Linked DNA regions of Methylovirgula sp. 4M-Z18. The protein of the gene in region 1 interacts with the protein of each later gene in a pairwise test. Links are inferred from orthologs where the notes say so. Each region holds a gene or a part of one and is shown on either strand. Other genes may lie near its edges.

Region 1 (4,939 bases):
TTGCGAGGCGGATCCGGTCGAGGGCGGCAAGCAGGCGGTGGCTGAAGCATGGCGCAATCTCACCGCCGCCGGCGCAAAGCCCTTGGCGCTCACCGACAATCTGAATTTCGGCAATCCGGAAAAGCCCGAATATATGGGGCAGTTCGTCGGCTGTCTGGAGGGCATCGGCGAGGCGGCGCGTGCGCTCGACTTCCCGATCGTCTCGGGCAATGTCTCGCTCTACAACGAGACGCAGGGACGCGGCATTCTCCCCACACCCAGCATCGGCGGCGTCGGCGTGGTGGCGGACGTGACCAAGACGGCGCGCATCGCCTTCAAGGCCGCCGACGAGGCGATCGTGCTGATCGGCGACGCCAAGGGCTGGCTCGGCCAGTCGCTGTATTTGCGCGACATTTGCGGCCGCGAGGAAGGCGCGCCGCCCCCCGTGGATCTTGCCGCGGAGCGCCGCAACGGCGATTTCGTCCGCGGCCTGATCGTGGCCGGCCGGGTGAGTGCCGTGCACGACATTTCCGACGGTGGTCTCGCTGTGGCCGTGGCGGAAATGGCGCTCGCGTCGCGCATCGGCGCGCGGATCGACAGCGACGATCACGCCGCGCTGTTCGGCGAGGATCAGGCGCGCTATGTGCTCGTCGCGGATGACGCCGAAACCCAGAAAATCCTGGTGGAAGCGCAGGCGGCCGGCGTTCCGGCGAAAATCATCGGCCGCACCGGCGGCGATGCGGTCGTCCTGGGGCAGGATGCGCCGGTCAGCCTCGCCACATTGGAGCACGCGCACGAATCCTGGCTGCCGGACTATATGGCCGCCGGCCACTAACGGAGAAACGACATGGCGATGGAAGCCGCTGAAATCGAACGTTTGATCAAAGAGGCCATGCCGGATGCCAAGGTCGAAATTCGCGACCTGGCCGGCGATGGCGACCATTATGCCGCGACTGTGGTGTCGAGCGTCTTCAAGGGCAAAAGCCGGGTACAGCAGCACCAGATGGTCTATGCCGCGCTGAAAGGCCAGATGGGCGGCGTGCTGCATGCCCTCGCCCTGCAGACGAGCTCGCCAGAATAGACACTCGGTGCCGGCTTTTTCGCGCTGCGGCCGCCTGCGACCTTAAAACCGCATTTGCCGTTGTGCGAAGACCCTCTATATAGGCTGAAAACCTTCTTTTTCCGGCCCTTTTTACAGAGTGAGACCCATGACCAGCATCCACGACCAGATCGACCATGAAGTGAAATCCAACGACGTTGTCCTGTTCATGAAGGGCACGCCGGATTTTCCGATGTGCGGCTTCTCGCAGCGGGTTGCCTTCATCCTCGACAAGGTCGGCGTGCCCTATAAGGGCGTCAATGTGCTGGAAAACGATGCGATCCGCCAGGGCATCAAGGACTATGCCAATTGGCCGACCATTCCGCAGCTCTACATCAAAGGCGAGTTCGTCGGCGGCTGCGACATCGTCACCGAAATGTTCCAGTCGGGCGAACTCGCCAATCACCTGAAGGAAGCCGGTGTTGCCGTCAAGGCGGCCTGAGCCGGCATTGGGACCGCGGCCGTCTCGGCCGCAAAATGGCATGGTTTGAGCGGGCGAGACGTCCGCGGTCCTGGCGCACCCGGCGTGAGGCGAGGCGATCATGGAGCCGGTCTTTAGCCTTGAGCGGCAAGAGGTTCTGTTCCGCGTCGCGGTTGGCGACATCACGGCGCTGGCGGTCGATGCGATCGTCAATGCGGCCAACAACAGCCTCTTGGGCGGGGGCGGCGTCGACGGTGCCATTCACCGCGCGGCCGGCCCCGACCTTCTGAAAGAATGCCGCACTTTGGGCGGCTGCGCGACGGGCGATGCCAAGATTACGCGCGGCTACCGCTTGTCGGCCAAATTCGTCATCCACACGGTCGGCCCCGTGTGGCACGGCGGTAGCAAGGGCGAAGCGGATGCGCTCGCCTCGTGTTATGTCCGCTCCTTGGGCCTGGCGAAGCAACACGATCTGACCGCGATCGCCTTTCCCGCCATTTCCACCGGCGCCTATGGCTATCCCGCGCGCGAGGCGGCACGCATTGCGGTGCAGACTTGCGTCGCGCAGACCGCGCCGCCGCTGCGCGAGATCATTTTCTGCTGCTTTTCTGATCGCGCGGCGCGGGATTATGTCGAGCTGTTGGAACGTCTCTCCTGACATCGCGCAGACTGCACGCCACGCGAATTCTCTACGCGGAAAGGTGACGTTCCAGGATCACGGAATCGCCGAACTCGTGCGGCTGGTAGCCGTTCTTGGCGAGTTCCGCGGACATCCGGTCGAGAACCTTGTCGTCAGCGAAGGCCCGAAGGAGTTCGAAATGGCTTTCGCCGGGCATGTGCACGCCGGTCAGGATGGCATCGACAACGCGTAGCGGGGTTTTTCGCCCGATGCGCCCGTGCGCAATCCCATCGCCCGGGCAAATGCTGCCATCGGTTTCGACGGCGGATTCGAGGGCGCGGACCACCGTCGTCCCGATCGCAATAATGCGCCCGCCGGCTGCCTTGGCCCTTGCGATGGCCTTCGCGGTCCGCAGCGGAATGCGATAAGGTTCGTCGAACGGTAGGCGGAGGTCGAGCACGGGATCACCGGTGGATGAGATCCCGGCAGCGTGGGTGAGCGTAGCGAATTTGACGCCGCGCCGTTGCCAGGCCGCGAGGGTGTGCCAGTTAAGGCTAAAACCCGCGGAAGGCGGCTCGAATGCAAAGGGCTCGGTGGCAATCCGCGTCCACACATCCCACAAGACCAGGCGTTCCGCCACATGCGCATATTGAATCGGCCGACCGTGGTGCGCGAGACCTGCCAGAATGGTTCGGCGATCGCCGAGGAAGCGCAATTCGAAGAGGCGCGGATGGTCAAGCAGGTGCTCGACGATAGCGATGAACGGGCCCAGCGCCAACCGGTCTCCCGCCGAAAGCGGCGGGGGCGGCGCGCGGTCCTCGGTGCGCATCCGGCAATCTCCAGCTCCGAACGCCAGGGCGATAAACCGCGTGGGATCGCCCGCGCAGATCCATCCGGCGAGGCGGATCTCGATCGGCTCATTGGTGGCGCAGTGCCGACCATGCAAGCTTGCCGGCAGGGTCGCCGCATCATTGGCGACCACGAGATCTCCGGGGCGGAACAGTGCGGCGAGGTCGGTGCGCTGCAAATGCCGCGTCGTTCCATCCGCGCTGATCGCGAGGAGCTTGGCGGTCTGTCTCTCAAGTTGGTCCGCCGCAATCATCGCGTCGCCCCCGCGGAACGGCCGACACGCCTTGACAACAGCGCGGTGACGGCTTCGAAAATCTCCGCGGCGGCGGTCTCGGGGCGTTTTAGGCTCGCCCGATCGGCGTCGGGCACGGCCAAGGCGTGCAGCGGCGTATCCATGTCGCCAGGGTCGATCGAGAGGAAATGCACGCCTTCCGCCGCCGCCTCTTCACCCCAGATGCTCGTCATGTGCCGCAGCGCCGCCTTGCTCGCGCCGTAAGCGCCCCAACCACTATAGGCCTGGATGGCCGCATCGCTGGAAATGTTGACCACGACTGCACCGCGCCGATCGCGCGCCGAAGCGGCGAGAGCGCCGAACACGGCTTTGGTCAAGCGGAACGGCCCGAGCAGATTGACCGCGAGTGCGCGTTCAAGATCCTCGCATTCAGTGTCGGCTAGAAGTGCTAGCGGCGTCGGTCCAAGGCTCGACGCACAATTGATGAGGACGTCGAGTCCACCCAGGGCGCCGAGCATCTGCAAGGCGATCGGGTAGATCTCTTCCTTGCGGCCAATATCGCCGACAATTCCATGCGCGCCGGTTTCCGCTGTGGTGCGCTCAACATTCGCGGCGGTGCGGGCGACGAAGGCGAGTTTGGCGCCGCGCGCGGCAAACAGCCGGACAAGCGCCAGCCCCAAACCCGATGTTCCGCCTGTGACGGCCACGCGCAATCTTTTGAAATCAATGTCCGTTGTCATCGGCGATCTCCTCTCAATGCAAGAGGAGGTACTGATACAAGTTCAAGTGAACTTGAAGTCAAGCGCAAATCGTGCATGACTGCGGATATGGACAAGGTGCTGACCATCAACCAAATTTCGCAGCGAAGCGGCGTTGCGTCGTCAGCCTTGCGTTATTACGAGCAATTGGGGCTGATTACCTCGGAGCGGGCCGGATCGGGGCACCGTCGCTATCCGCGATCCGTCCTGCGCCGCATCGCCTTCATCGTCTTCGCCCAACGGATCGGGCTGTCGCTTGAGGAAATCGGCGCCGAACTTGCTAAGCTTCCGATTGATCGCGTTCCGACCCGTCGCGACTGGACACGTTTGTCGGGCGCGTGGACGGAGCGGATCGATCGGCAGATCGCGCAATTGCAGCGTCTCAAAACCGGCCTCTCGCAGTGCATCGGCTGCGGCTGCCTGTCGATCGACCGGTGCCGTCTGGCAAACCCGGCCGACCGTGCCGGCCGCGCGGGGCCGGGCGCACGCTATCTGCTTGAGTGACAATCGCGGGCGTAGAAATTCAGAGATCCGACATTCAGGCTTTCACCGGAATCCAAATCTCCACGTCGCCTGTTCCGGTGCGCGGATCGAAGCGTTCGTCATAGCGTTCGAAGCTCGGCGCGTGCTGCGGTTCGATCGATGTGGCCGGACGCCAGACGTTGTGAATCGCCGCCCAAGTGTTGCGGATGGCCGAAATATGGTCGCGATGCAGAAAGACGGCGTAGCGCTGCGGCGCGAGCTTCGCTTGCGAAAACCCTTCCGGCAATTTATCGCCGCCGCGCACTTCGACCGCGCACATATATTCGAATTCGCCGTCGTCGGTGAAGTTCCAGTGCAGGCCATACGCGTCCCCACCGATCTGTCCCGGCACATGGCCGATATGCGGCGCGAAGCTCTGCCATTGCGCGGGAATGGCGGCGATGGTTGCGACCGTGCATGGCCGGCTCAAACCCGCCATGATTTTGGCTCCGGCAGTCTC
Region 2 (4,869 bases), 180 kb from region 1 along the record:
CGCGGCCTTGGCTCCCTTGCGGCACGAGGCGCCGATGCACGTTGACATCATGGCAGGCGAGCCGCAGCGCCAGGGAATCGGCATGGCCACGCAGGATCGCCGCATCATGCGCCGACATTTTGCGCGGCGGCTCGGGCAGGCGCACCTTGGCGCCCTCGCCGGAGCCGATCAGCGCCGGCTTTTCCGGGGCGAAGGTGACTTCGAGTTCATGGGTGCCCGACATCGCCCGCATGACGCCGGCAACCGCCTTGCGGAAGGGTTCTTGCGGGGCTTCGGTCTTGCCGGGCGGTTTGCGGTTGGTGGTCATGACGTCTGCATCGTTAAAGGGCGGTCGGGCTTAGGCAGTCGTCAGTCGATTGCCTAAGCCCTATTGCCAACTGCCTTTAGCTCATCACCACATTCAGCGCGCTTTCCGGCAATTCCTGCCCGAAACAGCGCTGGTAGAACTCGGCGACGAGCGTGCGTTCCAACTCGTCGCATTTGTTCAGGAAGGTAAGACGGAAGGCGAATCCGACGTCCTTGAAGATGTCGGCATTCTCGGCCCAGGTGATCACCGTACGCGGTGACATGACTGTAGAGATGTCGCCTGCCGCAAAGGCGTTACGCGTCAGATCGGCGACCCGCACCATCTTGTTGACGATATCCTTGCCTTCCTTGGTGCGGAAGGGCTTGTTCTTGGCTAGCACGATGTCGACTTCCTTGTCGTGCGGCAGGTAGTTCAGCGTGGTCACGATCGACCAGCGGTCCATCTGCGCCTGGTTGATCTGCTGCGTGCCGTGATAGAGGCCGGACGTGTCGCCGAGGCCCACCGTATTGGCGGTGGCGAAGAGGCGGAAGGACGGATGCGGGTGCACCACGCGGCTTTGGTCGAGCAGGGTCAGGCGGCCCGACGATTCGAGCACGCGCTGGATGACGAACATCACGTCCGGGCGGCCGGCGTCATATTCGTCGAACACCAGCGCCACATTGCGCTGATAGGCCCAGGGCAGAATGCCGTCGCGGAATTCGGTGATCTGCTTGCCGTCCTTGAGCACGATCGCATCCTTGCCGACGAGATCGATACGCGAGACATGGCTGTCGAGGTTGATGCGCACGCACGGCCAGTTGAGCCGCGCCGCGACCTGCTCGATATGGGTCGATTTGCCGGTTCCGTGATAGCCGGTCACAATGACGCGGCGATTGCGGGCAAATCCGGCGAGAATGGCGAGGGTCGTTTCTTTGTCGAAGAGATAATCCGGGTCGAAGTCCGGCACATGCGGATCGCTTTGGGAAAAGGCCGGAACTTCCAAATCAGAATCGATGCCGAAAAGCTTGCGCACCGAAACTTTCGTATCGGGCATATTGACCAACGGATCATTCGGCACCTGAGCTATCGCGCTTTGCATCATTCCTCACATTGCCCGCCCGGCCGCCGGCGGAATTGCGTCGGCCCGAGCAAACTTCACCATCAGGCACACCTTACGGCAGGCCTGTTTCCTCTACCACCCGTTCAAGCCAGTTTGGCGGATCGCAGATAGTTATAGGCCCGGATGATCTCGCGCAATTTGTCTTCGCACGAGCGATCGCCGCCATTCGCGTCCGGATGCCACTTTTTGACGAGTTCCTTGTAGCGCGCCTTGATCTGGCCGGCGTCGGCGCTGTCGTCGAGGCCAAGCTCGTCGAGCGCCTTCATGGCCAGCGGCCCGTAGCGCGGTTCGCGCGGCGCGGCAAAACCGGTGCGGGCATAGGGGCCGATCGTATCGGTAAAGGTGTAGCCTTGCGCGCGCGCGCCGCGATTGGCGCCCATCGTCCAGGTCGGCCGGTGGCCGATCGTCGCGTCCTTTTGATATTTGGCAACGGCCTCGTCGCTCATGCCATTGAAATAATTATAGGACGCGTTGTATTCGCGCACGTGTTCGAGGCAGAAGCAGAAAAATTGCCCTTCCCGCAAGCGGCCCATGGGGGCGCGATACAGCCCAAGCTCCTTACAGCCGGGATGATTGCAGGTTGGACCGGATGCGCTTTGTTCGGCTTGCGGAGCGCGCTTAATGCGAATGCGGTCAAAAAGGCTCGAGTTCAGGTTCATGGTCGTTTCGATTATGCGCAACATTGATTGCCGTGCCAAGCGTCGGCGAGAAATTCCTTGGTCTGCCCTGCGACAAGGGAATGGCAGACCTGCGGCTTTTCTGGCAAGCTTAACCCAGTGATGAAAGAGTGGATGCCATGGGACAGGTTCAAGAACAGATAAGGGAAAAGCTGCAAACCGCCCTTGCCCCGACTTTTCTCGATGTGATCGATGATTCGCATCTTCACGCCGGCCATGCCGGCGCTCGCCCCGGTGGTGAGACCCACTTTACGGTGCATGTGGTGTCGGCCGCCTTCTCCGGCAAGAGCCGGGTGGACCGGCACCGGCTCATCAACCAGGCGCTGACCGCGGAACTCGCCGGCGGCGTGCATGCGCTCGCGATCATCGCCAAGGCGCCGGGCGAGTAGTATACTCGAGGATACACGATAAGGCTATGATTCTAATAATATAATAGCTCTATTAGTTTGATCCCAAAAAAATTTTCGCACGGATCCGGCTTTGGCCCGGCATTTTGCCGCCGCCCTCAAAGCCCGCGCCCCATCTTGCGCACGGGGGTGACAGGGCGGGCTGCTCGGCTAGACTGAGCACACAAATCAAAATGTTCACTTTTTGTTCATACGACAGACCGAGCCCCTCGTCCACGAACTTGTTCCGGAGGTTCCATGGCAAAGCGTAAGGTAGCGGATGTTGTGACCGAGATTCTGCATTCGGTCGGCGCGCGACGGATCTATGGCATCGTCGGCGATAGTTTGAACGGGATCACCGAATCCCTGCGCCAGCGCGGCGACATCGACTGGATTCACACGCGGCACGAGGAGACCGCCGCCTTCGCCGCCGGCGCCGAAGCGCATCTCACCGGCGAGCTTGCGGTCTGCGCCGGCAGTTGCGGCCCCGGCAATTTGCATCTTATCAATGGGCTGTTCGACTGCCATCGCTCGCGCGTGCCGGTGCTGGCCATTGCCGCCCATATTCCAAGCGCCGAAATCGGCCGCGGCTATTTTCAGGAAACCCATCCCGAAAACCTGTTTCGCGAATGCAGCCATTATTGCGAACTCGTGTCGCACCCCGAGCAGCTTCCCGGCGTGCTCGAAGCGGCGATCCGCGCCGCCGTGGGCCAGCGCGGCGTCGCGGTCGTGGTGCTCCCCGGCGATGTCGCCCTGCAGAGTGTGGATGTGACGCCTTCGGCCGGCGCGTCGATCGCCGTCAAACCGCCGATCGTGCGGCCGAGCGATGAGGACATCGCCGCGCTGGCGGCGCTTTTGAACGGCGGCGAGCGCGTCACACTGCTGTGCGGGCGCGGCTGCGCCGGCGCTCATGCGCAGCTTCTGGCCCTGTGCGAGAAATTGAAGGCGCCCATGGTGCATGCTCTCGGCGGCAAGGAACATGTCGAATATGACAACCCTTACGATGTCGGCATGACCGGCCTGATCGGCTTCAGCTCCGGCTATCACGCCATGCTGAGCTGCGACACACTGTTGATGCTCGGCACCGATTTTCCCTACCGGCAGTTCTTTCCGGCCAATGCCAAAATCGCCCAGATCGATCTGCGCCCCGAAAATCTCGGCCGCCGCACCCGTCTCGATCTCGGCCTTATCGGCGATGTGCGCGCGACGCTCGACGCGTTGCTGCCGAAACTCGAGGTCCAGCAGGACCGCACCCATCTCGATGCGGCGCTGACCCGCTACCAGAAGGCGCGCGATGGTCTTGACGATCTCGCCACCGGCGTGCCCGGCCGCAAGCCGATCCATCCGCAATATCTCGCCAAGCTGCTGAGCCATCATGCGGCGGACGATGCGATCTTCACCTTCGACGTCGGCACGCCGACGGTCTGGGCGGCGCGCTATCTGAAGATGAACGGCAAGCGCCGCATGATCGGCTCGCTGGTGCACGGCTCGATGGCCAATGCCATGCCGCAGGCGATCGGTGCGCAGGCCGCTTATCCGGGCCGCCAGGTGATCAGTCTCTCGGGCGATGGCGGCTTTGCCATGCTGATGGGCGATTTCCTAACCCTGATCCAGCAGAAACTGCCGGTCAAAATCGTCATCTTTAACAACAGCGTGCTTGGGTTCGTGGCGATGGAAATGAAAGCCTCGGGCTTTCTGGAAACCGGCACGTCGCTGGTCAATCCGGATTTCGCGGCCATGGCCCGCGCCATCGGCGTGCATGCAGCGCGTGTCGACGATCCGGGCGACCTCGGCAAGGCGATCGCGGACATGCTGGCGCGCGACGGCCCCGCGCTGCTCGACGTGGTGACGAACACGCAGGAACTCTCGATGCCGCCGACGATCACCTTCGAACAGGCCAAAGGCTTCAGCCTGTGGGCGCTGAAAGCAGTGATGAACGGGCGTGGTGACGAACTGATCGACGTGGCGAAGACCAATTTGCTGCGGTGAGCGCGATCGCTTGATGTGAATCAAAGCGCGACGCCGTGCCTCCCATTAGGTGATATTCATGGAGGCGCGGCAATGTTTCATCATATCTTGATTCCAACCGATGGTTCACCCCTGTCGACGGAGGCGGTCAAAAAGGGCATCGAATTTGCCCGCCATATCGGCGCCAGCGTCACGCTGGTGTCTGCCATCGAACCTTTCAATATTCTGACCACCAACAGCGAACAGCTCGCTCGCACGCAGGACGAATACACACGCTATGCGCGTGAAGAGGCCGCGCGCCATTTGGAAGACGCTGGAAAGCTGGCAAAGAAAGCCGCCGTTGCGTGCAACGTGGTGCAGATCGAGCATCCGCACCCTTATCAAGCGATCATCCAAACCGCACAGGAAAAAGGCTGCGATCTGATCGCCATG

The links. The genes of interacting proteins can lie anywhere in the genome.
Region 2: the proteins of grxD (region 1) and V9T28_RS00505 interact in binary tests that used the Escherichia coli proteins (3 or more experiments, as listed by UniProt). The link is inferred for Methylovirgula sp. 4M-Z18 from one-to-one orthologs.

Annotation. Positions count from the first base shown.
Region 1 is NZ_CP149574.1:290,988-295,926, forward strand. What follows is about bases 1-2,853. They hold grxD (Grx4 family monothiol glutaredoxin), read left to right. Parts: upstream 1-1,187; coding sequence 1,188-1,520; downstream 1,521-2,853. Other genes in these bases: purL (phosphoribosylformylglycinamidine synthase subunit PurL), read left to right, coding at 1-814; V9T28_RS01265 (BolA family protein), read left to right, coding at 827-1,060; V9T28_RS01275 (O-acetyl-ADP-ribose deacetylase), read left to right, coding at 1,621-2,157; V9T28_RS01280 (S-adenosylmethionine:tRNA ribosyltransferase-isomerase), read right to left, coding at 2,189-2,853. Outside these bases: more of V9T28_RS01280, read right to left, coding at 2,854-3,220; V9T28_RS01285 (SDR family NAD(P)-dependent oxidoreductase), read right to left, coding at 3,217-3,939; redox-sensitive transcriptional activator SoxR, read left to right, coding at 4,027-4,461; V9T28_RS01295 (AraC family transcriptional regulator), read right to left, coding at 4,496-4,939. UniProt on the Escherichia coli protein: Monothiol glutaredoxin involved in the biogenesis of iron-sulfur clusters.
Region 2 is NZ_CP149574.1:113,910-118,778, forward strand. The notes cover bases 1,055-3,837. They hold V9T28_RS00505 (BolA family protein), read left to right. Parts: upstream 1,055-2,202; coding sequence 2,203-2,472; downstream 2,473-3,837. Other genes in these bases: cobS (cobaltochelatase subunit CobS), read right to left, coding at 1,055-1,385; V9T28_RS00500 (J domain-containing protein), read right to left, coding at 1,490-2,065; poxB (ubiquinone-dependent pyruvate dehydrogenase), read left to right, coding at 2,728-3,837. In the rest of the region: cobaltochelatase subunit CobT, read right to left, coding at 1-307; more of cobS, read right to left, coding at 384-1,054; more of poxB, read left to right, coding at 3,838-4,458; V9T28_RS00515 (universal stress protein), read left to right, coding at 4,474-4,869. UniProt on the Escherichia coli protein: Transcriptional regulator that plays an important role in general stress response. Has many effects on cell morphology, cell growth and cell division. Acts by regulating the transcription of many genes, including dacA (PBP-5), dacC (PBP-6), ampC and mreB.